4 regions of the Sphingobacterium sp. 1.A.5 genome follow, and region 2 is predicted to be linked to each of the others. Evidence: riboswitches for the same ligand, from Rfam matches in the RefSeq annotation. Region 2 holds a riboswitch; each other region holds the start of a gene.
The links. A riboswitch is a leader RNA that binds a small molecule or an ion and turns the genes downstream of it on or off. The one in region 2 is predicted to bind thiamine pyrophosphate.
Positions count from the first base shown of each region.

Region 1: linked by a shared signal. The riboswitch ahead of CRT24_RS07465 (TonB-dependent receptor) and the one ahead of thiM (hydroxyethylthiazole kinase) in region 2 are both predicted to bind thiamine pyrophosphate.
Region 3: linked by a shared signal. The riboswitch ahead of pnuC (nicotinamide riboside transporter PnuC) and the one ahead of thiM (hydroxyethylthiazole kinase) in region 2 are both predicted to bind thiamine pyrophosphate.
Region 4: linked by a shared signal. The riboswitch ahead of thiS (sulfur carrier protein ThiS) and the one ahead of thiM (hydroxyethylthiazole kinase) in region 2 are both predicted to bind thiamine pyrophosphate.

Region 1 covers NZ_PEBA01000012.1:95,458-103,740, reverse strand. Annotated here, with positions in the region: gene CRT24_RS07465 (TonB-dependent receptor) at 1-2,106, opposite strand, end outside; TPP riboswitch at 2,164-2,294, opposite strand; gene CRT24_RS07460 (amidohydrolase family protein) at 2,461-3,624, shown strand; gene CRT24_RS07455 (acylphosphatase) at 3,660-3,941, shown strand; gene CRT24_RS07450 (lipopolysaccharide biosynthesis protein) at 3,944-5,431, shown strand; gene dusB (tRNA dihydrouridine synthase DusB) at 5,455-6,450, opposite strand; gene trpC (indole-3-glycerol phosphate synthase TrpC) at 6,692-7,474, opposite strand; gene CRT24_RS07435 (aminodeoxychorismate/anthranilate synthase component II) at 7,495-8,073, opposite strand; gene CRT24_RS07430 (anthranilate synthase component I family protein) at 8,075-8,283, opposite strand, start outside.
Region 2 covers NZ_PEBA01000013.1:54,262-62,544, reverse strand. Annotated here, with positions in the region: gene CRT24_RS08710 (quinone-dependent dihydroorotate dehydrogenase) at 1-151, shown strand, start outside; gene CRT24_RS08705 (copper resistance protein NlpE) at 192-653, opposite strand; gene tenA (thiaminase II) at 861-1,514, opposite strand; gene thiD (bifunctional hydroxymethylpyrimidine kinase/phosphomethylpyrimidine kinase) at 1,501-2,340, opposite strand; gene thiE (thiamine phosphate synthase) at 2,337-2,969, opposite strand; gene thiM (hydroxyethylthiazole kinase) at 2,953-3,759, opposite strand; TPP riboswitch at 3,821-3,913, opposite strand; gene CRT24_RS08680 (NAD-binding protein) at 3,968-5,653, opposite strand; gene CRT24_RS08675 (TIR domain-containing protein) at 5,659-8,283, opposite strand, start outside.
Region 3 covers NZ_PEBA01000056.1:162,586-170,868, forward strand. Annotated here, with positions in the region: gene CRT24_RS16465 (substrate import-associated zinc metallohydrolase lipoprotein) at 1-827, shown strand, start outside; gene CRT24_RS16470 (DUF4302 domain-containing protein) at 836-2,110, shown strand; gene CRT24_RS16475 (DUF4302 domain-containing protein) at 2,121-3,395, shown strand; gene CRT24_RS16480 (acyl-CoA dehydrogenase) at 3,454-4,527, opposite strand; gene pnuC (nicotinamide riboside transporter PnuC) at 4,520-5,140, opposite strand; TPP riboswitch at 5,177-5,313, opposite strand; gene CRT24_RS16490 (malate:quinone oxidoreductase) at 5,318-6,814, opposite strand; gene fabG (3-oxoacyl-[acyl-carrier-protein] reductase) at 7,050-7,793, shown strand; gene CRT24_RS16500 (acyl transferase) at 7,876-8,283, shown strand, end outside.
Region 4 covers NZ_PEBA01000023.1:250,794-259,076, reverse strand. Annotated here, with positions in the region: gene CRT24_RS11635 (thiamine phosphate synthase) at 1-167, opposite strand, end outside; gene CRT24_RS11630 (thiamine phosphate synthase) at 142-756, opposite strand; gene thiC (phosphomethylpyrimidine synthase ThiC) at 753-2,564, opposite strand; gene thiS (sulfur carrier protein ThiS) at 2,582-2,788, opposite strand; TPP riboswitch at 2,854-2,952, opposite strand; gene CRT24_RS11615 (hypothetical protein) at 3,030-3,770, opposite strand; gene CRT24_RS11610 (DMT family transporter) at 3,913-4,785, shown strand; gene CRT24_RS11605 (Rho termination factor N-terminal domain-containing protein) at 4,840-5,088, shown strand; gene CRT24_RS11600 (DUF6882 domain-containing protein) at 5,104-5,853, opposite strand; gene CRT24_RS11595 (sensor histidine kinase) at 6,448-8,022, shown strand; gene CRT24_RS11590 (response regulator transcription factor) at 8,029-8,283, shown strand, end outside.

The DNA.
Region 1 (8,283 bases), on a different contig from region 2:
GGGCGATTTTGCTATATCAGTAGACTTATGGGTAATTAGTTCATTTTTTACGACATTAAAATCTGCATCATAAACAGGTATGTGCTCTACAAAATCCTTGATTTTATTTTGGCTCAATGCTGCGGTAGCTGCCCATAAGAATTTTGGGTGTACTCTCCAGCTAGCATCTAATTCAAAGCCCAGTCTATAGCTTTTGTCCACATTGATTCGCACTGCTGATCCAACATCATTCAATGCGCCGGTAGGAATCAATTGGTCTCTATAAAGCATGGCATAAGCGTTTGCACCAAGATTGAAGTTTTCATTTCTAAACCTATACCCAGCTTCAATATCTTGCATCTTTTCGGTTTTCGGGAATTCTCCGATTGGATTCTCTACATAGTCATTTCTTGTTGGTTCTTTGCTCGCAAAAGCATAGGATGCATATAAGTTTGAATTGTCATTTAAGAAATATGTAATACCCGCTTTTGGATTTATGAAATTATGGTGGTCATCAAATTTAAAGTCTTTGATTTTGTCATCATCACCTTTACCATTGTAAACTATATTACGATATTGCAGGTCTAGATTGAAAAGCACATTTTCCAGTCTGTAATCAGCCTTGGCAAAGAAGTTGAAATCATTTTTATTTGCCTGGCTGAAATAATACTTTTCTCCTAATTGATCATCAGGAATCAAGTTAGCCCAAATCACTTCGCCATAGTGGTCGCCTTTATATTGGTTGTATGCTCCTCCAAAGGTGAAATTTAGATTGTTTGAAGGTTTATATATCAAGGAATAAGTCAAGCCATAAAAATGGTTGTCCAACCACCTCCTACGGATTAGATCGGTATTTTTGATAATCTCACCGTTTTGAAGTAAAGTATCGATTCCGTAATGAGTTAAACCATCCATTGACCTAAATTCTTCATAATAACCAGCTCCACGTGTATAATGTAGGGCAGTATTGAAGGTCATCTTTTCAGAAGGGCGATAAGAGTAGTTTAGATGCGCATGGGTTTGGGTATAATTATCTGTTTGATTGTCATAAGTATAATAGTTGTATTTGCGATCTCCATTCAAGAACCTCTCTCTTTCAGCGTCGAATAGCCATAAATTATCTGCATATTCCTCAATTCTATCTTTATTTCCGGTGAAAAGAGGTTCTGCCAATCCATACCAAGCTTGGTAAGTTTTTTCTTTCCCTGAGAATACCGTTGCTTTTAAGGTGTGCTTATCGGTGTATATTCCTCCATCTACATAGAATGATTTAAGATTTGATGATGCTCTATCTACATATCCGTCAGAGCTTATTCTTGATAAGCGTGCATTGAAGGCATATTTGTTAGCGATCAATCCTGAACCAGCTTTTAATGTATTTTTCCATGAATTATAAGATCCGAATGCGTTATTGAATTCCAGATATGGTTTTTCTTCCAATCTATCTGTTTGGAAATTGAGTGAGGCTCCAAATGCTGCGGGTCCGTTAGTTGAAGTTCCTATTCCGCGTTGGATCTGTATACTTTCTGTATTAGAAGCAAAATCGGGAAGATTTACAAAGAAAGATCCCATACTCTCGGGGTTATTTAGAGGGACTCCATTTAATGTGACATTAATTCTTTCATTGTCGGATCCTCGGATTGTCATATTGGTATATCCGATACCGGCACCAGCATCAGAACCAATGACCACTCCTGGTGTTTGGTCCAATAAATACGGTATATCCTGTCCAAGATTTTTTTTCTGGATTTCCTCTTCATTTAGTGTTTTAAATGTTGTTGCTGAGTTTTCTTTTGCACGTGTTGCAGAGACATAAACCTCCTCAAACTTAAAATCCTCATCTTTTAATTGTATGGAAAAATTAGCTACGACAGATGGATTGATTCTTGAAACTTCCGATTTATAACCGATAAAAGAAATTTTTAAGTTATAGAATTGGTCTTTCAGGTTGCTGAATTCGACGATTCCTTGATTGTTTGAAGATTTGGTTTTTCCGTCAATAGTTACGGTTGCACCTATTGCTGGGGCTCCAGAACTATCTAAAACCCTTACAGTGAAGGTTTGTTGTGCATAGCTCATGAGCGTTAGCAAACATAAGGCTATAGTAGCCCAAAGCTTGTTGAACATAATAAATTTTTTGTTTTAATGAGTTAAACTTTCTTGCTGCAAGGGGTTACAACAAGTTTTATTTAACCGCCCTTTCCCTACGCTGGCATTACCCAGATCAGGTTTGTGTTTCTTGTATGTTGTTGAAACACAGGGTATAATCTCAGCCTGTCTTTGTGTTATTAAACAAGGCACCCCTAATAGATAGGGCAAATCTAGGCTTTTGGTTGAAAAAAACAAAATTTTAATAATATTGTAACAAATTCGTAATTATTTTTTTATTAGTTAAACTGATTATAATTTTTTGTAAATTGCCTGCAATGCCCTCGATGGGTTAAATTCGCTAACTTTTAGAAAAACGGAACTTATATTTTTATGAACTATTACGCTGCTGATGTTGTGTTTCCCGTTGCCGGTCTTGCTATAAAAAAGGGGGTCGTTGCGATGGACGAAGATGGAGTTGTTAAGGGTGTTTTCAATCCAGGTGAGATAGATGAGACCCTGATAGAACAATTTAAAGGGGCGTTAATCCCAGGTTTTATTAATGCACATTGCCATTTGGAACTCTCGCATATGCTTGGTGTAGTTCCAAGAAGGACAGGTCTTCCAATCTTTCTTTCTACAGTAATCAATGAACGGGGAAATCATGAGATGAAATTGGAAGAGGCAATCGAAGCAGCTGACAAATTAATGTACGAGAATGGCATCCAAGCCGTAGGTGACCATGTGAATTCTGCAGTTACAGCAAAAATCAAAGAGACTAGCCCTATAAAATATCATACCTTTGTAGAGGTCATGGCTACTACCAAGGAGGATGTAGTTACAAGAATCGACATTGCTAAGGAAATTGAATTCCACTTTGACTATAAACATTCTTCGATTACCCCACATGCACCATATTCATGTTCCAAATTTTTGTTTAAAACTCTTAAAAGAGCAATCAGTGAGGATAATATTATCAGTATCCATAATCAAGAAAGTGATGAGGAGAACAAGCTTTTTAGATATAAAGAGGGGGAGTTCTTGGACTTTTTTGAAAAGATGGATGTGGTTATGGAGGATTTCAGGGCGCAAGCAAGAAATTCCATTCAATCTTACCTGCCTTATATACCTGCCAAGAATAAATTGATATTAGTCCATAATACCTACACGTCAATTAAGGATCTGGATTTTGTGGATAGGATGGGCAGATCTGTTTATTTCTGTTTGTGTCCCAAAGCTAATCTTTACATTGAAGATAGAATCCCAAAAATTAATAATTTCATCCTGGGAGGTCATGATATCGTTATTGGCACAGATAGTTTGGCGTCAAATGATACGTTGGATATTTTAGAGGAATTGAAAGTTATTCACCAAGAATATCCAGAATTGGATTTTAATGAAACTATCAAATGGGCTACTTTAAATGGGGCAAAAGCTTTGAATTTAGATAGCGAATTAGGTTCATTGGAAGTTGGAAAAAGACCAGGTTTATTGTTGCTTGAAGGTATGGATACCTTCAAGCTCAATCCAAAAGTTAAGGTAAGAAGAATTAGATAGTTTTTAATTCTATTTCTTCTTATACCTTTGTATTCATGAAACATTGGAATATTAAGGTTACCGGAAAGGTTCAAGGTGTTTTTTTTCGAGCATCTACGAAGGCTGTTGCTGATCAGTTGGGTGTAAAAGGTTTTGTAAAGAACTTATCCGATGGTTCAGTTTATATCGAAGCAGAAGGCGATGAATTTGCCCTTGAATCTTTGTTGGAATTTTGTGGGGAAGGTCCAGAAAAAGCTGAGGTAGACCAAGTGGATTATGAAGAATCCACAGATCTTAAGGGATTTCGGAATTTTGAGGTTATCAAGAAAAATAAATAAACGTGTCGGTAATTAAGAAATTTGTCAGCGATACGATGATTTATGGTCTTTCGACCATCATTTCAAGAATGCTGGGGTTTGTGATGACCCCATTCTTTACTGCTAAATTCTCAACATCTATTTACGGTATTTTCACCAATCTATTTGCGATAGCTTCCATGCTGAATGCTGTCTTAGCTTTTGGAATGGAGACTACCTTTTTTCGTTATCTTCAAAAAGTAGAGGGAGATAAGAAGAAAGTGTTTGATAACAGTTTTTTCATCACGCTTATCACTACGGTCATCTTTCTGTTGACCGTATTTACGTTTCTACATCCTATTGCGAATTGGTTGAGTCAAGGAGAAAATACTTCTGACTATATGGTGTATGTCAAGTTATTTGCATTGATAATAGCGGTTGATGCGGTTGCTGTAGTTCCTTTTGCGAAATTACGTGCAGAAGGTCGTCCTATCCGTTATGGATTTGTAAAGCTCATCAATATTCTTGTATTTATTTTCATCAATCTATTTTTATTGGCATGGTTACCTAAGCTCAACATTTCTTCAGAATTTTTCAGGGAATTCAGTGCTGGTTGGTTTCGTGAAGGTTGGTTAGGGAATGTGTTTATTGCTAACCTTATTGCTAGTGCGGTTACTCTACTTCTCCTCATTCCACAAATATTGACCTTTAGATTCAGGATTGATTCGAAATTGATTCGCGATATGCTAGCTTATTCCTTTCCCATTTTAATAGCGAACATTTCTTTTATAGTCAACGAGAATTTAGATAAAATTATGTTTCCTAGACTCTTGCCTGGGGAACAGGGGGATGCTGATTTAGGAGTTTATGGTGCTGTTGCGAAAATCGCTGTATTTCTAAATCTATTTGTTACTGCATTTCGATTGGGGGCAGAGCCATTTTTCTTTTCATATTCCAAGAATGAGAATGCGAAGAAAACTTATGCGATGATCATGGAGTATTTCGTAATTGCCATGATCATTGTAATGGTTGGTTTATGTGCTAATTTAGATTGGTTGAAGAATTTTATTAGGGGCGGAGAATTGGATAGAGATGCCTATTGGTCGGGATTATTTATCGTTCCAATATTATTGTTCAATTATGTCTTATTAGGTATATACATGAATTTGTCGGTATGGTATAAATTATCAGATCAGACAAAGTATGGCCTTTACATCTCTGTTATAGGCGCTGTAATTACGATTATTTTAAACGTTTTACTTATTCCGAAGTATTCATACGTAGGTGCTGCAATCTCAACGACATGTACATACTTGGTTATGGTCTCTTTGTCGTATTTCTGGGGTCAACAAAACTATTCAATTCCTTATAAGACAAATAAGATAATATTGTATTTAATAGCGGGATTTTTGGTGTCCTGGGCAGCCTATTACAGTAATTTCTGGATGGGGAACTTAATCTTGATTCTGTTCTTGGCTGTAGTGGCTTATGTAGAAAAAAACAATATTCTTAAAATTCTGAGGAGGGCTTAAGAATTAAAAAAAGAAGTCGCTTATTAAGCGACTTCTTCTGCAAAATTAAATCTTATTTCTTCTAGGACCTCTTGGATTTCATTTACGTCCTGAAGGCTAACTAGTTTCATTCTATATTCTTTGAAATTTGGAATTCCTTTGAAATAATTGGCGTAATGCCTACGCATTTCAAAAATTCCGGTTTTATCGCCTTTCCATTCGATTGATTTGACCAAGTGGGTATTGCAGACATCAACACGCTCTGATACTGTTGGGCCATCTAAACGTTCGCCGGTATTAAAGAAGTGTTTTATTTCTCTGAATATCCAAGGGTAACCAATAGATGCTCTTCCAATCATAATTCCGTCTACTTCATATTCTTGTCGCCAAGCAGCTGCTTTTTCCACTGAATCAACATCACCATTTCCGAATATTGGGATTTTTATCCTTGGGTTTCTCTTTACATCTTTGATCATCGACCAGTCAGCCTGTCCTTTGTACATTTGTGCCCTTGTACGGCCATGAATTGCCAAAGCTTTAATGCCTATGTCCTGAAGTCTTTCTGCCACTTCATATACATTTTTGGTATTGTCGTCCCAACCAAGTCTTGTTTTTACAGTAACAGGAAGGTGGGTGGCATCAACAACAGCTTTGGTCATTGCAACCATTTTGTCGATATCTTGCAGTAAGCTAGCTCCTGCACCTCGACAAGCCACATTCTTTACAGGGCAGCCATAATTAATGTCGATAAGATTTGGCTGCGCAGCTGTGCAAATCTCTGCAGATTGGCGCATATGTTCAATATCAGAACCGAAAATTTGAATGCCGATAGGTCGCTCATATTCGAAAATGTCAAGTTTTTGGCGCGATTTAGCGGCATCACGGATCAACCCCTCTGAAGAAATAAACTCCGTATACATCATATCCACCCCATTCTGCTTACAAACAAAACGGAACGGCGGATCGCTGACATCCTCCATCGGAGCCAATAACAAAGGGAACTCACCTAAATCAATATTCTCACCAATCTTTACTGACATTTTTGATTTTTTTACAAAAGTACGAAATAGACAAGACAATAGACAATAGACGTAAGACATTACACCTTTGGTTTTCTACATTTTGACTAATTTCTGTTTTTATTGCGGTTGTATGGTGGAAGTGGCGGGTGAAGACACCCGCCACGGCTTGTTAGTGACACTCGTCACGGCTTATTTAAGGGAGACACTAGCACGCTATACAGTATCTAATGTCTACTGTCTACTGTCTACTGTTTAAAATTTAAATCTTTTCAACGAATTCCTTAATTGCTTCTGCTGGATTTTCTGTTTTCATAAAATTCTCCCCGATTAAAAATGCATTGAAACCTGCCTTTTTAAGGTTTTTGATCGTTTCAGGGTCAGAGATTCCGCTTTCGGATACTTTGATGATAGTACTAGGTATCTTGTTTACTAAATCATAAGAATGGTCTAAGGAGACGATAAAATCCTTAAGATTTCTATTGTTTACTCCGATTGCATCGATGCTATTGAAGATACTGCGGTTCAACTCTTCTTCGTTGTGAACTTCTAGCAAGACATTCAAACCTAGTGTTTTCGCATATTTTGATAGAGTTTCAATTTCTTTAGAATCTAAACATGCAGCAATCAATAGGATTATATCTGCCCCATATGCTTTTGCTTCGGCTATTTGGTACTCGTCTACAATAAATTCTTTTCTCAATATTGGTATTTGTAGTACTTCCCGCGCAGCCGTTAGGTCATCAAGGGAACCTTGGAAGAAATCTTTGTCTGTAAGTACCGAAATAGCGGATGCTCCAACATCCTGATAACCTTTTACTACTTCTTGAACCGTGGAGGTACCGTTTAAAAGCCCTTTTGAAGGTGAAGCTCGTTTATATTCGGCTATTATACCTGTTTTATCTGGATTTAATACACTTTCTTTCAGATTGTAACAGGTTCTTGAAAATAGAGGCATTTTTTGTAGTTCTTCCAGGCTCACCTTTGCTTTAGCTTCAGCTACCTCTTCTTTTTTTCTGACTACAATTTTATCTAGTATGGTCATGTTGCTTCTTTTATAAACAATTAATTCGATCCGTTGATCCAGTTTGCTATCAAGGTTTTTCCGTTGTCAGTTAAGATCGACTCTGGATGGAATTGCATTCCTTTAACATCATATTTTGTATGGGTAAGAGCCATGATTACGCCATTTGGATCAACTGCTGTAACTTTCAGGTCTTCTGTAAGTGTTTGAGGGTCTACTGCCCAAGAATGGTATCTTCCGATTTTGGAATCTGTAGGGAATTCATTGAATAATTGTTCTGTAGGGTCGGTAACCTGTATACTTGTTGCTACCCCATGCAGAGGTTTAGGCATATTGTAAAGTTTTGCACCGAAAACTTCAGCTATTGCTTGTTGTCCCAAGCAGATGCCCAAAATACTTTTTGTCGGAGAATATCTCTTAATAACATCCATTAACAATCCAGCCTCTTCAGGTATTCCTGGCCCAGGTGATAATAATATCTTGTCGTATTTTTCAACGTCATCAAGGTTAAACTTGTCATTTCTGACAACTACATAATCTTCCTTCAACTCTTGAAGAAGGTGAACCAAATTGTAGGTAAATGAATCGTAATTATCGATTACTAATATTGGCTTGCTCATTTTATATTGTTTCCGCTAATTCTAAAGCTCTGCGAAGAGCTGAAATTTTGTTATTAACCTCTTGTAGTTCTTTTTCGGGATCAGAATCCAAAACTATACCTGCTCCTGCTTGATAATGTAAGAAGTTTTGTTTGCTCAGGAATGATCTAATCATAATGGCATGATTGAAGTCTCCGTTGAAGCCCATAAATCCAATTGCGCCCGAATAAA
Region 2 (8,283 bases):
CATAGGGGTAGGAGGAATACACTCTGCAGAGGATGCAATTGAAAAATTAAATGCAGGAGCAAGCCTAGTCCAAGTATATACAGGATTTATATACCAAGGGCCTGGCCTCGTTGCTGATATTTGTAAAGGAATTCTGAAAGAGAAAAAATAAAAAAAAAGGAGGTTAAATTTTAACCTCCTTTTTCACTAAATTATTGAGCTACTTTCTTAAGTATGTATTGATCTTTCAATGGGCCATCAATTGGATTTCCTTCTTGATCTAAAGAAAACAATTGATTTTCTCCAACTTTCAGCTTCATGTTCACATCTTTTCCAACTAAATGTACTACACTGCCGTTGTTGTGCCACATGAATTTACCTGTATCTTCAACTTTGGTATCACTTTCTTGATAAACTCCTTTATAACTAAAGGTCTCATCGGAATTTAAAGTAACAGTAGTTTCAATTCCCGGACAATCTGCACATGGAATGACGCCAGTGTAAGACCCCGCCCAATCCAATGAGTTCTGCGAAGTATGCGTAGTATCTACAAGATTCGTATCGGTTGTTTCCATACTGCTGGAATCAGATTCTAATTGTTTTTTGGCATTTGATGTGCAGGAGCTAACCGTTATTATAGATGCTAAGCTTGCTATTAACCATAGTTGTTTCATAAAGACTAATTTTATTTATCAAATTTATCCAAAAATTAAGCCAATTGAAAAGATATAACTAAAAATTTTTACAATAATTTTTCTTATTAAAAAAATAAAGCCCCCAAATATTTATTTGAAAGGCTTAAATTAATTTTAAACCAATATTAGTACTGCTCTATGAAAAATTTTAATAACTCAGTTGTTGTAACAATTTCCTTGAGGTACTCACCACTTTGTGTTTTTATAAGCAGCATCCCAAAACATAAACTCTAATTTACTAGCAGTTTTAAAGGCCTCCAGCATTAATTTTCTTTTTTCTGCCGTTGAATCTTCAGCCATGACATCCGTATATGCAATTGCGAGTTTTACACCCTCCGCAAATTCATCCCCGCTATAAGTATCTATCCAATTTTTATAAGGATTGTTAGATGAATTTTGAGTTTCCAAGATGTGGTCGCCTACTTCTTTATAAATCCAAAAACAAGGTAAAATTGCGGCTGTTGCCACTTCAATCGGGTCAAAGGCCACAGTGCTTTTGAGAAAATGAATATAGTGATGGCAAATAGGTTCTATGGTTATTTCTTGATGTGCCTGAAGACCAAATTGTTCAAAATAAGCTTCATGCAATGCACTCTCAACAACCAAAGCATTTTTCCCAAATTCGAAAAAATCCAATGCCATTTTATTATCCATTGCTTTAGAACCTAAAGCAGCCAATGCCCTGCCATAATGTTCAAGATATTTAGCATCTTGAAGCATATAAAACTGAAATTTCTCCAGTGGAAGTGTGCCTTCTTTTAATTCTTGGATAAACGGCATTTCCAATATTTCTTGAAATAAGGGTTGGATGCTCTGCCAAGCATGATCAGTCCAATTCATATTTAATGAGTTTTATGGGGTTAAAAAAATGATTTAGAGGTCCGTTGCCTTTGCCTATAACGAGATCTTTACTGCCAAGTATAGCACTATTAACATACGATAATCCTTTTTCTGTTGCTTGAGTTAGGTTAAACCCTCTCGCTAAAAAAGAGGCAATTGCAGAAGAAAGTGTACATCCTGAACCATGAGTGTTTTTGGTGTTAACTCGTTTAGATTCAAAATATTGCGCTGGTTTACCATGTTGAATAAGGATACTCGTTAAAATATCGCTGTCTAGATGGCCTCCTTTTAATAAAGCAGACTTACAACCTAGTCCAAGGATCTCTTCCGAAACTTCTTCCATAGCCTTGACGTCAGAAATCTCCTTTCCTACAAGCACGGAAACTTCATCCAAATTTGGAGTAATAATAGATGCAATTGGAAACAATAACTCTTTAATCGCCTGAATCGTTTCGTCCTTTATCAATCGATGACCACTTGTTGAAACCATCACTGGATCGAATACTATACTTCCTCTATAATCTTTAAGGTGGTTTGCAATAACCTCAACCAGTTCACTGCTATGGACCATTCCAATTTTAATGCTGTCAGGATAGATGTCGTCAAAGAGGCAATCTAATTGTTCTTTGACTGCTTCTGTAGGTATTTCAAAAATATTTCTTACTCCTTGAGTGTTTTGGACCGGCAAAGCAGTTAGTACATTCATAGCATAACACCCCAATGATGAAATTGTCTTTGTGTCAGCTTGAATTCCTGCACCACCACTGCCATCAAACCCTGCAATACTTAATACTGTAGGTGTTTGATATTTTTTATCTTCTGTCATATGATTTTTCCCTTTAATTCTTCTGCTGCTTTCCTAGGATCTGTGCTTGCACAGATAGCTGAAACAACAGCGATACTATTTGCCCCTGATTCAAATGCTTTTCCAGCATTTGAAATATTCATCCCTCCAATAGCGATCATTGGCTTAGAAACTGTTTTGGACAATTCTTCCAATCCATCAATACCCCAAGTTGTCACTGTATTCGTCTTGGTAGGAGTTTTGAAAATTGGGCTTACCCCCAAATGATGGACGGCATGCATCTCCTTATCCTTTAATTGTTCTGCAAATTCCAGGGACCAACCAATTTTAAGACGATCGCCATAGGTGGAGATAATATCAAGTGGTTGCATATCTGATAAACCAACATGTATACCCCAAGAACCAATTTCAGCAGCTATATCTGCTGCATCATTGATGATCAAAGGCACAGCATACCTGTCTGTTATATTTTTTAGATCTATTGCTTTCTGCAAGTACTCTTTCCTTGAAATATCCTTTTCCCTAAGTTGAATAATATCAACCCCTCCTTGGATTGCCGCTTCAGCTACTTGTAGCCAAGGCAAATGTTTACAGTCAGACTCAGATATGACCAAATAAAGTGGATAGGGAAAATCAGGATGGATTGGCATTTCTCTTGAGCTTAAGATTTTCAGAGATCTGTTCTTTACTGAGATTATACAGCGTATCGTATAAGTTCAATTGCAAGCTTCCGGGACCTTTTGAGATGGAGGCTGATAACTCACCGGCAAGGCTAGTTATTGCAACTCCAGCAATCGCTTCCTGAAATGGATTGTTGCCAAGTCCCAAGAATGCTGCAATGATAGCTGTCGATGTGCATCCAAGCCCTGTCACTTTGGTCATCATCGCAGATCCATTGGCAATTTCGGCAACTTCATCTCCAGAAATTACATAATCTATTTCCCCAGAAATGCATATGATTGATCCATATTCTTTATTCAAAAACTTACCAGCTTCCAGTGCAGTTGAACTTTCTTCCGTACTATCAACTCCTTTTCCAGTAGACCCAAAATTTTGGAGCGCCATGATTTCAGAAGCATTCCCTCTTATTACTATTGGCTTGAGGGCCAATAATTTTTTCAAGGTTTCATTTCTAAGAGAAGATATTCCAGCACCAACAGGATCCAATATCCATGGTTTCCCAATTTTATTGGCAAAAGAAGCAGCTAAAATCATGCTTTCTGCCCAAGGTTTACTCAAAGTTCCTATATTGATTACAAGGGAGTTGCAAAAGGTTAATACCTCTTCGATTTCTTCTTCAGCATGTACCATAATAGGCGATGCACCTAAAGCCAATAAAGCATTGGCGGTGTTGTTCATCACTACAAAGTTGGTGATGTTTTGTACGAGTGGTGTTGTGGATCGTACCTGAGTGAGCAAAGTATAAATGTCGTTTTCCATTAATATTATTTTAAATTACATTAATGGCTAAAAAGGGTAGGAAGGGGGCATAAAAAAATGCCAAGCGATCATTGCTTTTCCCTACGCCGGTTTTAACCGTATCAGGTTCAAAGGGACTCTCTCAATTCTTTTCAGAATACCCCTAAAGCCAAATCAAAGATAGCCTAAACAATCTGCAAAGTCAAATTATAAAGGCTATCTCGAATTCTTATGAGTTTAATAAGATTTTAATACGAAGTATGGTGTCGCGGTCTTTTTGCTTTTCACTCTCACTGAGAATTTCCCATGGAATCAAGGAGGGATGCAATTTGAGTTCATCGTTCCTTTCTTCCCCAAAATCCCAACCGTTGATATAGCGATGTGCCATCCAACGGTTATGTTCGATTATGGCTAACGTTTCTACCTCATCTTCTGTGAACATTATGTTTTGAGGTTCATGAACTGGCCAGTTTTTGCCAGTCATTAAAAACTTATAAGGTATATGATCTGCTTGTGCCCGATTGGCGTCTTTAGCATCTTCTGTCAAGGTATGCCAATCAGAGGTATATTTCGAAGATTCGGAACTTGCTCCAGAAAGTAATTTTCTGTAATCATCATGAATAGACTGGGCTAAACGATCTTGTTTTTCGCCAGTAATAAATTCTAAGTCACAAATATCTTCCATCTGACCAAAAAACTTGATCCTGTCAATTTCATCAGAAGAACGGATTAACTTCCGAAGGCCCTTACCTTCTGCATTCAAAACATAAATAGGATAGGAGACTTGTTGAGTTTTGTTCAATATCTCTAAAGCAGCATTCAGGTTTTGCTGATCTTGATCAAAACTGGTTATAAACAAAACATCCGAATCGTTGTCCGCTAATTTCTCCTGTTCTATCACTTCATTGTATGATCCATCAAAATTTTTAAAGGCAATTGGGAATATTTTCTGAGCTTTAGGATATTGCTCTTGAAAATATTTTCTGTCTTTATCGGCTTTTTCAGAATAGATGGAAACTTGAAGGTCATTTGCAGTTGAAATATGGAATATTCTCATCACTTGAATCAGCATCGCTTTCGCAAAATCTCCATATCCCAAGAATACTATTTTTTTAATATCAGACAATTGCTTTCCACTTGATTGCATATCCAATGGAATTTGAGCAAAGAACTGTCGCGCTAACATCTTTTGGATGTTGAAGAAATGTAGGTCAATATTGTTTTTCTGAAAATGAATGCCTGTATTCTTAACAAGGTCAATTAAACGAGGATTACTAATATGCAAATATGCTTTTAGAAGATTTGTGCATTTAGATTCATCATAGATGTCCTGTATAGACTCTATGATTTCAATAACAGTTTGTTCATTTTCCAAAAAAGCAATTAGAGTTGATGCTCTCTTGATTCCAGCTTCGATGAGGGTATTTTCCTCCTCAGCATTTCCAATGATTACAATATGACCTAGTTTTTTGACAGAATTAATATCGGCATGTTCAGTTTCTTTTTCAATTGCAACAGCTTTTTTATGGTGTTCTTCTTTCAGGTTTTTAAACAGCTGTCTACCTTTTTTGGAAATCCCTACAGAGATGACGTGATCTTTTTTAAATGATGCTTTTAACAAATTCAGTTGTTCAGAAAAGACCTTTTGGATAATTTTGAAAGCACCAAAAATCAGGATACCAATAGTACATATCTTAGCAACAATAAGTTCCCAAGGTACATCATTGTCTTCCAAACCTGATGCTGTTGGGTCACCCCCAAAAACTATCTTTATGATTCTGTAAATCCTATCGGGTAAGTACCTCAAAGTGTTACTTTCCGGGAAAAACTTGGATAAACCAACCCATGAAATAATAATCAAAAAAACTATGAATAATATCCCTAAAAGTCCTTTCTGCCGTCTTGTTAATTTCATGTTCATTACTTACTAAGATTCTGTTTAGCTTCCTTGAGAAGGTTTTCAACTTCAGATTTTAATTCCTTGTTTTTGATTTTTAATAGCTGTTTGTCTGTAATTTCAACTAATCTTTGGCCAATTAATTTTGTGTCAGGATTACTGCTGAAATAATTGGCAACCATCGCTCGTGCCAATGGATGATAATCATAAGTTACTGCCAATAACTGCAAATTAGCCTCATTCTTGATCGGATAATTCTTCTTCAAAACATCCGTGATTTTTTCATTTGAACTCGGTGAAACAGTTCTTAAGAATGGGTCTTCAAAATACCAAGTGTTATAGTCTCCTGTGCTGTCGGTATAATTTAAGATAGCTCCAGTCTCATTATCATATTTCTTGCCATAGAATTTTTCCAAATCCCTTGCCAATTGGTCTTTTGACATACTTACTTGCCCTGGCGTTTCCCAAACATGGATTGCCATTCCATTAACCAAAGACTCCACAGTCATAATCTGTTTATCACCTGGCATGATATAGATACCATCGAATTTTTGATTGATAAACGGCATCGTTAGAATATTCCCTGATTTTGCATCAACGACTTTTGCGGCAAAAGCAAATCTCTCACCATCATCCTGAACAAAAATCTTTGAATCATCATCCGAAAAGTGGAAATATTGCGTAAACCTACTGATCCGAATATTTTGGCCGAAGGATTTTTTGGTTTCCAAATTCCAAAGTCGCATGTGCGTAGCATCTTCAGATAAGGCCATTACATTCCCCTCGTTATTGAAAACTATAAATGGCGCTGCAATGGTCTTAACCTGAAATATTGGTTTATAATCTGTTGTTTTCAAAACTTTCGCATCTCCACTTTTGCTGATAATAACCAAGTATTCGCTGGTTGGGTTAAAAGCGCCACTGTTAATGGTTTCTTTTCCCTCGGCTAAGACTTTCTTGGATGCAATATCCATGATGGACCAGCCATCAGGTTTCACCATCACCACGGTTTTGAAATCTGGACTTACAGTAAACCCAGGAATATCTTGATCCATTGCAAAATTAAGGGTCTGTTTACCGGTAGCAATATCCCAAGCAGCGAAACTTTTATTGCTTGTCCTGGCCATTACTTCGGTTTCGTCCTTATTGAAGATGTAAGTTTTTACTTGGGAATCAAATGGCTTCCCAACAGGTTTGCCATTGCTGGCATCAAAGAAATAGGTTTTGCCACTTATTCCCTTGACCAATATCTTTTTACTTTTTTGAAGAACTAAAAAAAGTGCTATTTCTTCTGGAATCTTGATGAACTCATTGTTTTTTTGACCTGTCTTTAAATTCAACTTTGCCAAGGCGGGTTTGCCCTTATATCTTAAAAATGCTTCATCATTTGTGATTCCAGGATGGGCATGTGACAATCCTCCTTCTTCATAATATTGAGCCACCCTTAATGGGGTGGTGTTTTTATTTTCTATAAATGTTTGCGAATTATTACTCACTAGATATTGGGACCAGTCGGGCGATGTTGCATCTTCGTCACTAGGATCCTTTTCCATCATTTTCATCAAGTCTGTCAAGAAGAAGATATTCCGCGGTAATTCTGTGTTCTTTAATGTCGAACCATTATTGGTATTCACCTGTACAATCTGAGCTTCATCACCGATATATAAATTACCATTGTCAGTGAATCCCACAAACTTGATGTAAAAAGGACCTGGTAAAAACCAATTGATACCGTTGCTTTTATTAAAATAATATAAGCCTTCAGAATTACGAAAAGCAATTTGATTGCCATCCTTGCTAAAGGCAGGAGGGTTTGAACCCAATTTGGTCGACTTTTTAAAAATTTCCTTTGGTATATCGGTTGCCAAATCATAGATAGTCAATTCATTACCTTCCTTCAAGCCACGATTGATATATAAAGTTTTTGAAGTCTTGTCAAAATAAGCTGATGTAGGAACCAGTTGATCATTTTTGATTAATATTTGCTCTTGTTTAGTGACTGTATTAAAAAAAATAACATCTTTTGATTGTTTGTTGATGACTATATATTTTGAATCTGGAGAAATGGCGGTAAGTGAAATAAAACTACTGTCGAGATTAGGACGGAGGATATCTTTTTTATCATTAGCCATATTATATCTGACGATCTCAAGATCTGAATTGACTACATAAGCATTGTCTTTCTCGTCAAATTGGGGGAATCGAGGCTGGTTAGAAGATATATCATCTCTTTGTATCAACTGTTTTCTGGTTGTTGCATCCCATACTTGCAATACATTGCTATTGTCTCCAGCACTTGCAAATCCAACAATCCATTTACCATTGGGCGAGAATCTAATGCCTCCAAAATTTACATTGGGCATTCTGATCAAGTCTTCCTGTACCGCCAACATAGAATGTGCAAATAAGGCTGCACTCTCATCGCCTCGGCGTGTAGCTTCTGCAATATAAGCTGCACCGTCACCATACTCACTTTCCGTAAGCTTGTTTATTCCTGATGCATATAATGATTTCGCAAGATTTTTCAAGGCTGAATTTCTCTGATTCCATGCAAAGATGCCCGCCAATATTGCAATAACTCCTAATGCCCCAATTGCAGTTGCAATCCTTTTGATATTCCTGTTTTTCTGCTTTATTTTTTCTAATTG
Region 3 (8,283 bases), on a different contig from region 2:
TTATGCTAGTAATAGTCTTCGGATTATATAGTTGTGAAAAAGAAGGAGCCCTACCAAAAGATACAATATTTGATTTAGGTGGAGAAAGGTGGAAACGAACCGATATAGATAATTTGATATATAAAGATTTCACCAAACCTTATAACATTGAAATCAAATATAAATGGAATCCATACGAATTAAATCATAACAGAACCTTAGTACCAATTAGAGAAAGTCAAGTCCCATTTGTTTTAAAAGCAATTAAGACTGTATGGATGGAGCCTTATGAAAAAGTTGGTTCTAAGAATTTTCTAAGACAATTCCCATTTTTAAAATTTATTCTAACAGGAAGTCCAGAATTTCAAAGTGATGGATCTGAAATCATGGGTTTAGCAGAAGGTGGAGCAAAAATTATCTTATTTAATATGAATGAATTTTTAATTGATAATAGGCCTTCAATAGAAAATACAATGCACACTGTTCACCACGAGTTTGCACATATTCTACATCAAACAATACACTATCCTGAAGAGTGGAGAGGCATCAGTACCAAATGGTATACCCCAACTTGGTTTAATTCAGATATGCCTACAGCTAATGCACAGGGGTTAATAACTCCATATGCAAAATCATCAGAAAGAGAAGATTTTGTAGAAACAATAACATATTTATTAATCCACGGACAAGACGAATTTGATTGGATTGTAGATGAATATAAAGATGCTGCGCATATTTTCAGGCTCAAGGAAAGCTTAATAGTAAAATACTTTAAAGATGCTTTTAATATAGATTTCAGAGAGCTACAAAAAGAAGTTGAAAAAGGAATAAGTAAAATAGTATTATAAATAAGATCATGAAAAAATACCTTATATATATAAATATGGTCCTTTTTGGCTTGCTTTTTTATTCTTGTAATAAAAAAGAATTAACCATTATAAGACCTGACAAAAAACTGATTGAAAATCAGAATGAGTATACAAAAATTTTAACTGAAGCTGAATATGGTTGGATTGGATATTTATATCCCGCAGGTGGTAGAGCATATACCTTTAAATTTAACTTCACAAATGAAAATAGAGTATTTACTTCCGGAACGTTAGATGAAACCTATACTACGACAGGCATTGAAAGCTCATATAGACTAGTTGCGGATCAAACTCCATCTTTATCCTTCGATACATACACTTATTTACATCTATTATCTGATCCAGATGAATTAATTTTCGGAGGTGCAAGAGGTCGAGGTCATGTATCTGATTTTGAATTCGCTTTTTTAAAATTAAATAAAGATACCATACATCTTAAAGGGAATCATAATGGAAGTAAATTAATCCTGGTTAAAGCCACTAAGGATCAGGATAAAGATTTTATAAAAAAATCTTTTGCAACATATGCACGAATTGGTCAAATCAATGATTTTCAGCACTATCATAAAAAAGTTAGGATAAACAATCAAGATTTTTCCTTTACAATTTCTCCGCATATTAATGCAATGAGTTTCTATTATATGGAAGGAGATGTTTTTAAACAAAAAATTGGAATTTTCACCACTAATGAACATGGACTGCTATTTAGAGAACCAATGGAGTTAGCTGGAGTAAGTTTTCAAGAAATAACAAATTTTGATATCGTTTCTAAACAGAACACTGGGACATTCAAGATTAACGGAGAAAAAGTTAAAATCGAACCACTTCAAAAGCCTTTATATATTGACAAACATGCCCCAAATCGTTTCAGAGAAGTAAATAAACAATTCTATTCCCGATGGATGTTTACTGTGAATGGAAAACATGAGGCTTTGTCTTTACGTGAATTACCTGGTTATGCTGGTGGTGTATATCTCTCTAACGTAAATGTTGACAGAATGGATGCAATGTATCTATTATATATATCAGGAATGAGATATGTAGGTCCTGTTTTCTCAACTATAATTGACCAAGATGGAGTGATGAAATTTAATAAATATATGGAAGCCTACGGATTTAATCCCGGTGAATTAATTTCAGTTGTCAGAAGGTTTAATGAAGTTTGGTTTAACGAAGCAGGATATTATGTTTTCCAAACTGGACCTACGGACTATGATCTCGTAAATGCAAAAGACAGTAAAACTTGGGTAAGATTCAATTAGACTTAATGTTATGAAAAATATATTTTATATAATTCCATTGCTGTTCCTTTTTATCAATTGTTCAAAAAACAGCTTTGAGGAAAATCCAGTAGAGAAAGTTTGGAAGGACCCAAACAAAGAAATGGAAAAATTGAAAGAAGAATTATTAAATCAAGAAAATGGATGGGAATTCAAATTAGAAGATGGCCTTACAAAAGCAATATTTTTCGGTCATATCAACTTTGATTCTGACACAGATATAAGCTTTTTAACAGATTATTCTAAAAATTATTATAAAAAAAATAAAGGTAAAATCATCTTTTCAATTAAAAATAACAAACCAACCTTTCATTTTCCAAAAACAACCAGATTCGCTCAGCTTTTAGAACATTCTAGAAACTTAGACAGTCTATACATTCTAAATAGAATAGACAATGACACCATTTTCTTTGATGGCCATCAAATAGGTACCAAATTCAAATTATTTAAAAGTACAAATGAAAGAAAACAGGCTTTAATGTCTAATAATATTGAAAAGAATAGAAAGGATTTAATTAAAACATTCGAAATGAAAAAGTATTTTTTTTATCTCAGAAAAGGAGAACATACTTTTGACATAAAATTAGATACATTTAGAAAAGAATTCATTATTAATCACGGTACAAATACTGATTTTAAATTATTTATAAGTAAATATTATTTTGACCATGATGGTATTGTTCTCAATAAAACTTTCAATGTAAACGGAGTAGAAATAAAGAAGTTAAAACCCAAAAACATTCAAGCTGATTTTGCCGAATTTGAAGATGGTATTACCATAACAAATGAATCAAAACCAAAAATCTACGACCTCAGTATTACAAAAGATTTCCATGGCCACATAGTAGGATTCGGTTGGGGATCATATGCCGGATTTGGAACAAGAGACAAAAGGGACATTGCCAATATAAGGGCAATGCCAGAACTAAATGTTCATGCAATTTTCCCAACCTTAATTATTCAAGAAGATGCGGAAAGATTACATGGAATGATCGTATTCATAAATAGAGCCGGTGGTTTTATGTTAGGTGCTGAACTTCAATTAACCAATTATACAGAGGATGGACGAGTAGTTTTCACTAAATATGTGATTGAAGACGACCCAAAAAATCCATTACTAATGGCATCAAAAGCAATATTAACCCCAATTCTGTACAATAAAGAAGGATTTTATATCATAAGAAATGGTGCAGGTGTGGATCTTGTAGACGCTAGAGATGCATTAACTTGGGGAAATTATGTTCCTGTAATGAGAAAACAAGATTAAAAAATAAAATTTAATGCCCATACATAAATTTCTATTTATGTATGGGTTATTATTAGTTTTACAAATTCAACAAACTATGTTGGCTCGCCGTAAACAAATTTCGAATCACAATATTCATCTCATTTTCCTTCTGCGCTGCTCTAATTCCTAACAAAGGCATTAACTCTGCCACATTCATCCTAATCTCTTTCGCTAATTCCCTTGAAGCCCTTCCTACTTCTGCAAAAACCTCTTCATCCCCAACTTTATTCAACAAGGCATCATCCCAAATTTTACCAGCCAATTCTTTACAAACCTGTACCTTTGTATCAAATTCACTCCTTATCCCATCTATCTGCCTAAATCTTGATTTACTAAACTTTTCCGCCCAAACTTGATCTTTCGATTTTTCGAAATAATATTTCTCTATTAAATCCAAAAATCTCCTGAACATACCCGTATAATTCATTAACAAAGTCAATTCTGCAAATGGCATAAAAGGAATATTAAAAAGAGCTGAATCAGATGATTTATAGGCAGGGTCTAAAATAAACGCATGTGATTTCGGAACTTGAATCTTATCTAGGGAAAAAGAATGACTTGCCGTACATTCCAAACCGAATGTATCCCAATCATAATGCACCAATACATCTTCACGAGGGACGAAAAATGAATAATAAACAGATTCACCAGCGTCATTTTTTAACACTTGTCCTTTTTCGACTATTTCTGCGTTCAATGTAAAGTGCGTTAAATGAGGTGCTCCGGTCGCATAACTCCAAAAACCAGAAATAACATAGTTATCGTCTATCAATTCTGCCTTTCCTCCTACTCGACCACTTCCACCAAAACAGACTTTAGGATCTTGCCAAACCAATTTTGATAATTGAGGATCGATAAAGCCGGCAAACATATTTGCCCCGGCACACAAGGTAACCGTCCAAGCTAGTCCCCCATCCCAATATGCCAACTCTTCCAATAGCTTCAACCCATTAGGAAAAGGAATTTCCAAACCATTCAATTCTTTTGGAACCCATAGGTTGAACCAATTATTTGAATATATAAGGTCCAGTTGATCTCGAGTAAGCGCTTTATTTTTTATTCCCGAAGCTTGTAATTCTTGTATTCTTTGTATCGTATCTTGATTAAGCATTTTGCGATTTAATAAGTTCTTGCCCCATAATTTTCCGCCATTTTAGATAGCCGAAAATAGCGACAATAAATAAAAAGGTTGTCAAAGCAGCAAATAGATAAAGGTTTTTATGGATTAACAACGGTATTGCAAATAAGTTGCTGATATTCAACAATATCCAGTTCTCAATCTTTCTTTTTGCCAAAAGCCACATTCCTGCCCATGCAGTAGAGGTTACCCAAGCGTCCCAAATTGGAACATCAGAGTCAGTAATTCCTTTTAATAAGAAATAAAAAATAAAGAATCCGATAAATACAATACCAAGTACAACCATCCATTCAGATTTCGAAGCCTTGGTGATCGGTTGTTCTTTAGCTTGCCTATTACTCACCCAATACCACCAACCATAGATGCTCATAATGAGATAATAGATCTGTAATGCAATTTCTGCATACAATTTAGCATGGAACAAAACCATCATACCGCTAGTGATGCCAAGGATACCAAAGAAGTAATTAGAAACCTTATTGTTCTTGGACAGCAAGACTTGAACAATGCCGCAAAGCACAGAAAAACGCTCCAACCATGAGGTTGCTTGAAAAGCTTGAATTATGTTTTGTAATATTTCCTCCAAAATATATGCATTAGGATTTGCACTTATGGAGATTAAAGAAGGGATTCTTATTATTCCTACGCCAGCATTACCTGGATCAGGTTCATTCCAAAAAAACGGAATTGGGTATAATCTCAGCCTAAAAATATGTCCCGTCTCTTCGACAGGACATATCAGCACCCCATAAGTATTCTTATGTTATTTATCTAACTGCAGAATTGAAGATGTACGCGCTCTTGTAGATTCACATAACGCTGGATCATCATTCAATTTCTTACCCCATGAAGGGATCATTTCTCTCAATTTCTTACGGTACGAGTCCGATTTTGCACGATCAGGAAAACATCTCTTCAACAGATTGATCATAATCGCTACGGATGTTGAAGCACCTGGTGAAGCACCCAACAATGCAGCAATAGAACCATCAGCGCTAGAAACTACTTCAGTTCCAAATTCCAAGATACCACCATGTTTTGGATCTTTCTTAATTACCTGAACACGTTGACCTGCCTTCTCAATCTCCCAGTCTTCCATTTTGGCAGTTGGCATAAATTGTTTCAAGGAATCCAATTTATCCTGAGGCTTTTTCATAACCTCGGTAATTAAGTATTTTGTCAAAGGTAAGTTATCCAATCCTGCTGAAAGCATCGGACGAATATTCGAAAGTTTAATCGACGCTGGCAAATCGAAATATGAACCCTTTTTCAGGAACTTAGTCGAAAAACCTGCGTAAGGACCAAATAACAAGGCTTGCTTGCCATCGATATATCGAGTATCCAAGTGAGGCACAGACATTGGAGGAGCTCCAACAGAAGCCTTTCCATATACCTTGGCGTGATGTTGTTTAATGATTTCCTCATTGTTACATCTCAGCCATTGGCCACCGACAGGGAATCCACCGTATCCTTTTGCTTCAGGAATACCAGATTTCTCCAGTAATAATAGGGAGTGACCACCTGCACCTATGAATACGAATTTCGCTAAGATTTCACGTTTTTGACCAGTTTTTAGGTCTTTAACTTCTACTTCCCAGCGACCATCATCTTCACGGTCTATATCTTTTACCTCTTGATTAAGGGATAATTTAATATTATCCTTTCCATCTAAGTAAGTGATTAAATCTTTTGTTAAAGCACCAAAATTCACATCTGTTCCGATTTCCATTTTAGTAGCTGCAACTGCTTCATCATCTGAGCGACCATTCATCATCAATGGAACCCACTCCTTCAACAAAGCCTTATCCTCAGTATATTCCATACCTTTGAATAAGTTTTCCTTAGTCATTGTTTCAAACCTTGTCTTCAAGAAGTTCACATCCTTCTCACCGAATACGGCAGACATATGTGGTACACGACGGATAAAATGACTTGGATTTTTAATGATATTCTTTTCGACTAGGTAAGACCAAAACTGCTTAGAAATTTCATATTGTTCTGCAATACTGATTGCTTTATCAATTTTTACACTTCCATCAGGTTGTTCTGGTGTATAGTTTAATTCACAAAGGGCCGAGTGACCTGTTCCGGCGTTGTTCCATGCATCTGAACTCTCTGCAGCAACAACATCTAAACGTTCTATAATCTCAATATTTATGTCTGGACTTAGCTCATTAATTAACGTACCTAACGTCGCACTCATGATACCTCCACCAATCAATACAACGTCGACTTCCGTTTTCTTTGTTTTCTTACCCATGGTTTTTAAATGAAATACAAAATTAATATTCAGTTTATATTTAAGCGAATAAATTTGTCAGAAACGTTTCAAATATTTGTGATTTTATCAATATTCCCCCTCCTACTTATTCAATTCTACCACAAACCCATTTTTTTGGCACGGCAACCTTTCTATTCAGCAACATTTTTTGTATTATGCAGTTTATTTTCCACTTTTGTGGACTTTATAGTATTGAACATAAATAATTATTTATATGAAATTGTTAGCCGGGAAAACAGCCTTAATCACTGGGGCATCAAAAGGAATAGGACGTAAAATCGCTGAGGTATTTGCCCAAAATGGTGCAAATGTGGCGTTTACTTACCTATCATCAGTAGAAAAAGGGCAATCTTTAGAAAAAGAACTTGAACAATTCGGAACAAAAGTAAAAGGTTACCGTTCGGACGCTTCCAAATTCGATGAAGCAGATAAACTGATAAACGATATTGTAAGCGATTTTGGAACTCTTGATATCGTCGTAAACAATGCTGGAATAACCAAAGATGGTCTGCTAATGAGAATGACCGAAGAAAATTGGGATGATGTCATCAACATCAACTTAAAATCTATTTTCAACGTGTCTAAAGCAGCATCTAAAGTAATGATGAAAAACCGTAAAGGTAGTATCATCAACATGAGCTCTGTAGTAGGTGTTCAAGGAAATGCTGGCCAAGCAAATTACGCTGCCTCCAAAGCTGGAATCATAGGATTCTCTAAATCTTTAGCTAAAGAGTTGGGATCTAGAAATATACGCACAAACGTAGTAGCACCTGGCTTTATCCGTACAGAAATGACAGATGTTTTAGATCCAAAAGTAGTAGAAGGTTGGGAAGCAAACATTCCTTTGAAACGTGCTGGTGAACCAGAAGATGTAGCAAATGCTTGTTTATTCTTAGCATCTGACCTATCTTCATACATTACAGGTCAGGTAATCCCTGTATGTGGTGGTATGTTGTAAAATTTAATCCTATTCATCAATCCATAAAAAGACTTCCTTGCGGAGGTCTTTTTTGCTTTTTGGTTATTGTATATTTGCAGCAATGGAACTGCAACAAAAAATTTTCAATATAAAGACTGAAACTGAGTTTAATGAAATTGCCATTGATATATTCAGATATCAGGCAACAAATAATCCTGTTTACAAACAATATATTGATATTTTAAAAGTGGATCAATCACAAATCAAAAGCTATAGAGAAATCCCCTTTCTACCCATTCAGTTTTTCAAATCCCAGGACATTATTACGGATGGAAAATCTCCAGAAATAACATTCTCATCTTCTGGTACAACTGGAATGATCACCAGCCAACATCTTGTAGCTGATGTAAATCTGTATATTGAAAGCTTCAGGAAAGCTTTTGAACTGTTCTACGGAAATGTTGAAGATATGGCTATTGTTGCACTGCTGCCTTCTTATCTAGAGCGATCTGGATCTTCATTAATCTAT
Region 4 (8,283 bases), on a different contig from region 2:
TAGGCAAGTTTGTGAAGCTCATTAGTTGTAGGGTAAGTTTTCCACCTTAACTGAACCCATTGTATTCCGTTGTCTAAAGCATTTTTGACGTTTTCAATTTGATCGTTATAATCAAATCCATCAGATATATACTGGATTCTTTCAAGATTGTTCATTTTCAATTTCATTCCAAATCCTTTCCTTTTGTTTGCATGCTTTTATATATGCTGCTGGTTTATTTTGATTCCATATTGATCCCATTAGTGCTATTCCATCTGCTCCATTTTGTAAGACTTGGTCCATGTTCTGATAATTTATGCCTCCTAAACCAATTAGTTTCATTTCTTGGTTATTTCTGAATTTAATGTCTTTCAATACTGTCTTTAGCTTACCATAACCGGGTTTGGAGATACTTTTAAAAGTTGGACTTAAAAAAGCATAAGTCCATGTTTGATTTAAAGCATTGAATTCATCAATTGAATGAGTAGATGTGGATAGTTGTTGCCCAATAGCTATTAAATCTGGGTGTAAACTAATTCTATCCTCAGTATTAAAATGCAAGCGATTAATTCCAAGTTCGTGTGATAGGTGTTTATGCGAATGAAGCACTATTTTCATCCTATCAATAGGATTTACTTTATTCAAATATTCCAATACTGTTTCATCTTGTAAACCATATTTCCTGAAATGGAAAAGATCCATTCCATTTTCAAACATCTCATTTACATGATTTATTTCATTGGATATGATGCTCAATGGAGAAATTACAATGATCATAGATATATTTCCTTACCCTTTTCGATAAATTCTTGGGATTTCGCGAGCAAACCTTCTTCGGTTGCTTCCCTGATTTCTTGAGTGATTTTCATTGAACAAAATTTTGGGCCGCACATTGAGCAGAAATGAGCAACTTTTGCTGCATCTGCTGGCAGTGTTTCATCATGAAATTCTCTAGCAGTATCAGGGTCTAAGGACAAGTTGAACTGGTCTTCCCATCTAAATTCAAATCGCGCTTTGCTGAGGGCATTGTCTCTATATTGTGCTCCTGGATGGCCTTTTGCTAAATCAGCTGCATGTGCAGCAAGTTTATAGGTGATAACTCCATCCTTTACATCTTTTTTGTTTGGCAGGCCTAAGTGTTCCTTTGGAGTGACATAACACAACATGGCACAGCCATACCATCCAATCATTGCAGCTCCAATTGCAGAGGTGATATGGTCATATCCTGGAGCTATATCTGTCGTCAATGGTCCTAAAGTGTAAAATGGTGCTTCATCGCATTCTTTTAACTGTTTTTCCATGTTTTCCTTTATCATATGCATTGGGACATGACCGGGACCTTCAATCATTACCTGAACATCATGTTTCCAAGCTATTTTCGTTAGTTCTCCCAACGTTTCCAATTCGGCAAATTGTGCAGCATCATTGGCATCAGCAATAGATCCTGGCCTCAGGCCATCTCCTAAAGAAAAAGCAACATCATATTGCTTCATAATCTTACATATCTCTTCAAAGTGGGTATATAAAAAATTCTCTTTGTGGTGAAATAGGCACCATTTTGCCATGATGGAACCTCCTCTAGAAACAATTCCGGTTACCCTTTTGGCGGTAAGATGAATATATCGCAATAATACACCAGCATGAATGGTAAAATAAGAGACTCCCTGTTCAGCTTGTTCGATCAATGTATCTTTAAAAATTTCCCATGTAAGGTCCTCAGGAATTCCTTTTACTTTTTCTAATGCTTGATAGATTGGTACTGTTCCAATTGGAACTGGAGAATTTCGAATTATCCATTCTCTAGTTTCATGAATGTTCTTTCCTGTTGAAAGGTCCATTATGGTATCAGCGCCCCAGCGACAGGCCCATACAGCCTTTTCAACTTCTTCTTCGATGCTCGAACTGACTGCACTATTACCTATATTGGCATTGATTTTCACTAAGAAATTCCTGCCGATGATCATTGGTTCACTTTCGGGGTGATTAATATTGTTTGGAATGATAGCTCTACCTGCAGCAATCTCATCTCTTACAAATTCAGCTGTAATGTAAGTTGGTGTTTTTGCTCCGAAATTTTGACCAGGATGTTGTTCTGCCATTCCTTTTGTAACAGTTTCCAGTTGTTCTATCTTTTGATTCTCTCTTATAGCAACATATTCCATTTCTGGTGTAATGATTCCTTTTCTAGCATAATGTAGCTGAGTTACATTTGCCCCCTCGATAGCCCTTTTCGGTTTGTGGTTATATGAAAATCTCAGCTCATCCAATTTGGAGTCGTTCAATCTTAGGATGCCATATTCAGAACTTATATTGTCCAGGACTTCTACATCATTACGATTTAATATCCACTCTTCTCGGAGTCTATTTATTCCTTTTCGGATATCAATTGTGACGTTTTCATCTGTATAAGGACCGGAGGTGTCATAAATAGTGATTGGAGGATTAATTTCCACGGAGCCATTGGAAAGTTTTGTTGGAGTTAGCGATATTTCTCTCATCGCAACCTGTATGGGATGGATCTTTCCGGGGATAAATACTTTTTTCGAATTTGAAAATGGGTTCGTTGTTATTTCTTGTTCTTTCATGATTTTTTGTTTTAGGATTATCCACCTTGGGTTGCGGTAATGATTAGAATTGAATCGTTGTCTGCCAATGGAGTAACAGACCAGGAGTTTCTTGGAATAACTTGATTGTTAAGAGCTATAGCTACGCCATTTGTTTTGCCTTTGAGTTCCAAATGCATTAATTCTTCCAAATTGTTAATTGGAAAAGCAAAGTTTGTTAATTGATGATTGATGATTAATACCATTCCATTAAAGTTTATAAGCAATAAATATGCTTTAGGAATGGCTACATTGGATACAGGCGACCCATGAAAGACATTTTACTTTTCCCTCCGCTAGTATGATCTAGATCAGGTTGTAAGGGTAAAATCTCAGCCTGCAACAAGTGCAGACACCCCTAAAGCTTGGGCAAGTTAACTAAATGAATTAACTAAAAGAAATAATTTGTTATTTAAACTACACGTAAAAGCCTGTATGTAGTGCTGTTTACTTTAGGTTTATATGGTTTTGGGAATTCTTTTCTTTAAATTCTTTGTAGGAATTTTTTACATATACATGTAAGTCATAAGTCGTCCAATATTGAGCAGTTTCAAGGTCTGGTCTATATTCAACCATAAATTTTTCGAGTTCATCATTCTCCATTGGAATAATTTCATAAATGGAAACCTTATTGAATATTTGGTCGACCTCCATATTTTCGATTTCTTGATTCATGAACTTTTCAAATCTTCGTGCGTTTTTCCCTGCAGCACTGAATTTTTCATAAAAGAAAGTTATGGGTGAGCCTCCAAAAGGAGAAAGGAGGTACCATGGTGGTTTTCCAGAATAATGTAAGCCACCCTTAACATTGTAATCATGTTTCATGGCGTGCAATTCCTTAAATCTTGCTGCTTTTGTATTTCCCATTATGACTATTTCCTCTAATACGATAGCTTTCTTCTGAAGGTATACCAACTCTGGCAAATCGTAAGCTTCTATAGTGAGTGTATTCCAATGAGGATGGACAAACATGATACTGTCATATGGATTTGCGTCAATGTGAAATGATCCGTCAGCACCTGAATATAAGGTTTGCTTTGTTCTTTTATTAATTACTTCGATGTTTTTTAATAAAAGAGTACTATCACTGGAAAAGATAGTTCCCGGATAGCTGTACTGAATCTGAGCATATAGACCTGATGTGAATAGGAAATTAAATATGATGAAAATAATTAGTTTGAATTTCATGATATGATTTTTGGTTCCTAAAACTATATTCTAATTTAAGATTTATCGTTCAAAGATAATTGTGTGATAACTTAATTTAACAAATCCTGAGGAGAAATTATCTAGTTGCCTTATCTTTACGGCAATAACCTGGGTGAAATACATGATCCGAAACACAAAATTTGCCGTTACTGCCGCCATTTTATCTATGATCTGTGTACAGGGCGGAGCTTCCTTTGCAAAGCAATTATTTCCAGCTATAGGTCCAATAGCTACCACGGCATTGCGGATTGGACTTTCAGCAATAATTTTATATCTCATTACTAGGCCCAAACTCCATACTTTTACAAAGCAGCAATGGTTGTATTGTTCTGCTTATGGTCTTGGGATTGCTGTCATGAATTTGATTTTTTACATGGCAATTCAAAGAATACCATTGGGCCTGGGTGTAACTATTGAGTTTGTAGGGCCATTGTTTTTGGCATTTGCACTGTCTAGGAAATTGCTGGATGTTGTTTGGGCTGTTTTAGCTTGCGCAGGGATTCTCTTGATTGTCCCATGGCAAAGTAATGGTGTTGATCCTTTAGGTTTGTTATTTGCTTTGTTGGCAGGGACATTTTGGGCTGTATATATCATGATGGGGAGCAAAGTTTCAAAGATTATGGAAGGAAGACAAGCTGTTTCCGCCGGAATGATTATAGCAACCCTTTTTATCTTACCTTTTGCATTATGGGACGGAGCAATTTTGCATTTAAACCTGAGTCTATTTGGAAAAGGTCTATTGGTTGCCATTTTATCTTCAGCTTTGCCTTTTTCCTTAGATATGATTGCATTGGGTAAACTTCCTACTAAGACATTCAGTATTCTGACTAGTTTGCAACCAGCGTTTGCTGCACTTTCTGGTCTCGTATTTTTACATGAATTTTTGACCATTACACAATGGTTATCTGTCGCCTGTGTAGTTTTGGCGAGTATTGGTACAACTGTTTTTTCAAAGCGAAATGTCCAAATTCCAAAAAATCAAGAAGTTCAATAAGATTCAACAATTATTAATTCTGGGTGTTCTAAAGATATATTAAAATTTAAAGTTATGCCTAGAGATAAAGCTCCACAAATCAAGAAGCCTGATACCTATGATGCTTTGGTAGATAAAGGAATGAGCAAAGAAAAAGCGGCACGAATTTCTAATGCCCAAGCCGCAGGTACCATCGATCACAGGTCTAAAAAATTAGACGAAAGGACCAAGGTAGACCTAATGGCAGAGGCAAAAGAAATTGGTATTAAAAATAGGCATAATATGACCAAAGATGAATTAATAAAAGCAATCAGAGGCCATTAATATTCTTTGAAAATATTATCCTTCCAGGTTTATTATTCTATGCGATTGATCTAAGATGGCTACACATCTATCAGAACCTTTAGTTCCAATTATTTTATTTTCTTTTTCTTCTATTAGGTAGCCTTTTGCTTTTAAATAGGCTATGAAAGCATTTTTGTGGTCTAGATTGAAGTTTGAAATTACTTGTGGGAATGTTGTAAATATTCTATAGTGTCCAATTTTCCTGTTTTTTCTAATTTCATCAGATTTCACTGTCATGAGCATTATTCCACTTCCATAATCAGCGAAATAATATCCATCAGCATTAAACATTCCGACTGCTATTAATCCTAATCGATGTAGGTCCTCCTGTTTAATAGTATATTCTGGCGTCCTGAGTTGGTCAATTTTATGTTGCACGCCGTATGCTTTTAATTTCTTTGCGTCTACCATTAAATTTTCCGGTAAGTTTGACTGACTATTTGCCCACGCCCATAACCAGGTGTTGACAGAATAGGAAAAACTTCCTATAATTTGAATTGGAAACTCCATGTCTTCTCCAAAAGTAATGGTGCCGCGAGTTAAATCCGCATCCCAGCTTCTCCCTTCAATTAGTTCCGAAAAATCTATCTGTTTCTCAAATCCCAAGGCAACATATCTTTCTAATAATTCTAATTCTGTTTTTATAGGCTCGAATGTAGGAGTATTTTCTGTGGTTTGTTTTTCTGGTTTTTCGGTTTCTTTTTTCGATGAAGATTTTCCAAATAATCTATTTAAAAATCCCATAATGTATGTATTTGCTGTTGTTTGTTGAGTTTTGCTGTTGAAGTTAAGAAAGGCAAGTGAATTTATGATATAACATATGCGTAATCACAAAGGAAATTCTTTTTTCGTAGTGTTATATCTACTGTTTATAAGCGAAAAACATTCTCGATTAATATCGATGAATATTAATTACGCATAAATTATCTGGTATTTTTATTGTGAAACGGGATGTTAGTGTCATTCTTGTTAAATTGTCAAATTAAATTTTTCAAAAATTATCCTTTGTAACTTTATAAAAGTTAAAGATTGAGGAATTGATTTGGTTTTTGTAAATATTTGATTTTTAGTTTAATAAAAGAGTTTGATATGATGATTACTCTAAAGATTTCTAATAAGTTGTGCTTTCCTTGAGTGAAAAATTGTTTCATATCTGTAATTATTAGTGTGGAGGGATTAAACATAATGCATAAATTATTATTTTAGTGCTTTAACTATTTACCATTGAAACCATTATTAGCGATTGCAGGGATATTGCTGTTTGTATCTTGCAATAAACAAGTGAATCCGGACGAGCCTCATGAAAAAAATCATTTCTATGAGCAGGCTTATGAATTTTTGGAAAAGAATGAACCTGATAGTGCTTTTGTATACTTTGAAAAAGCTAGGCTACTTTATTTGGAAAATAAAGACAGTCTAGGGGTTGCGAGTAGCTTGGTAAACATGGCAATTAATCAAACAGATTTGGGTGATTACTATGGTTCTCAAGAAACGTCAATTCAAGCCCTGAATTATTTAGATACCAATGACAGTAGTGAGTTTAATGTACTTAGTAGTATTTATGGCAATTTGAGTAATGTCGCAGAATATTTAAAGGAGCCTGAAAAGTCGAACGAATATATTGAATTAGCTATTAAATATTCTTTAGATTCAACAAGTCGTAATGTTTTTATAAACAATTTGGCAACGAATTATATGCATATAAAGAACTACAAAAAAGCTATTGATATTTTTCAAGAAATCATTCCTAAAACAGATTCTAATTCAACAGATTATGCACGATTTATAACAAATTATTCAAGAGCTAAATTTTTATTAGATTCATCTTACAATCCAATCCCAGAAATGCTGAAGGCATTACAAATAAGAGCCGATCGGGATGATTTATGGGGTCTGAATTCTAGTTATTCCAACATAGCAAATTATTATCTTGATAGAAACCAGGATTCTGCACTTTATTATACTCAAAAACAAATAGAAATTGCCAATAAAATTAAAAATTCAGATGCTAGATTAGCTTCCATGAAAAGATATTTGTTATTGACAATGGATGAATTTGATAAATCAAGTTTTGAAAAATACCAGGAAATAGTAGATAGCGTAGAGTTGGCTCGTATGACCGCGAAAAATCAATTTGCTCTGGTACGATATGAAGTTGAAAAGAATAAAGCTCATAACCTTAAACTTCAGAATGAAATCGATAAAAAACAATATAGGATAAATTTGCAATTAGCAATTTTTTGTATGGTTTTAATAATTATTGGTTTGACCAGTTATTATATCTGGATATTATATAAGCGCAGAAAAGTTACATTAGAGCTAGCTGCTGCAAACCGGATTAAAGAAAGTCAGCTGAAAACTTCTCGGAAAGTACACGATGTTGTTGCAAATGGAATTTATAGGGTTATGGCTGAACTAGAAAACAAAGATAAAATTGATAGGGAGGAGTTGTTGGATCGCTTGGAAATCATGTATGATAAATCGAGGGACATTTCTTATGAGGTTGAGGATGAAGCAGAACAAGAAGTAGCTTTCCATCTCGTTGTTTCAGATCTCCTAAAGTCATTTTCAAATGAATATAGAACAGTATTAATTGCGGGTAATGATCAAGCTGTTTGGGATATGTGCAGTTCAAATCTAAAGATCAACATTGAAGAAATTTTACAGGAATTAATGGTAAACATGCAAAAGCATAGTAGGGCTGATGAAGTTATTATTCGATTTGATTATGACGGTTCCAATCTATTGATTTTTTACAAAGACAATGGGATTGGAATGCCTGAGGATAAAAAATTTGGAAATGGATTGAGTAATACGGAAAACCGTATAAATAATTTAAAAGGTAAAATTACTTTTGAGAAACAATTTGAAAATGGATTAGGGATTAATATTGAAATCCCTATTAATAAATAGGCATTTATGTTTAAAAAAGTACTGATTGCTGAAGATCATGAAGTTGCAAACTTATCTGTTCACCGTACTGTTCAAGAATATGGTGTTGCAGAAACAAAGTATGTTTATTATTGCGACGATGCACTAACATGGATCAGAAATGCGATCCGCGAAGGTGAACCTTATGATTTATTGATTACAGATCTTGTTTTTGAGGATGATATTGTACCTCAAAAAATTACACATGGAAAAGATTTAATCAAAGCAGCAAAAGAATTACAG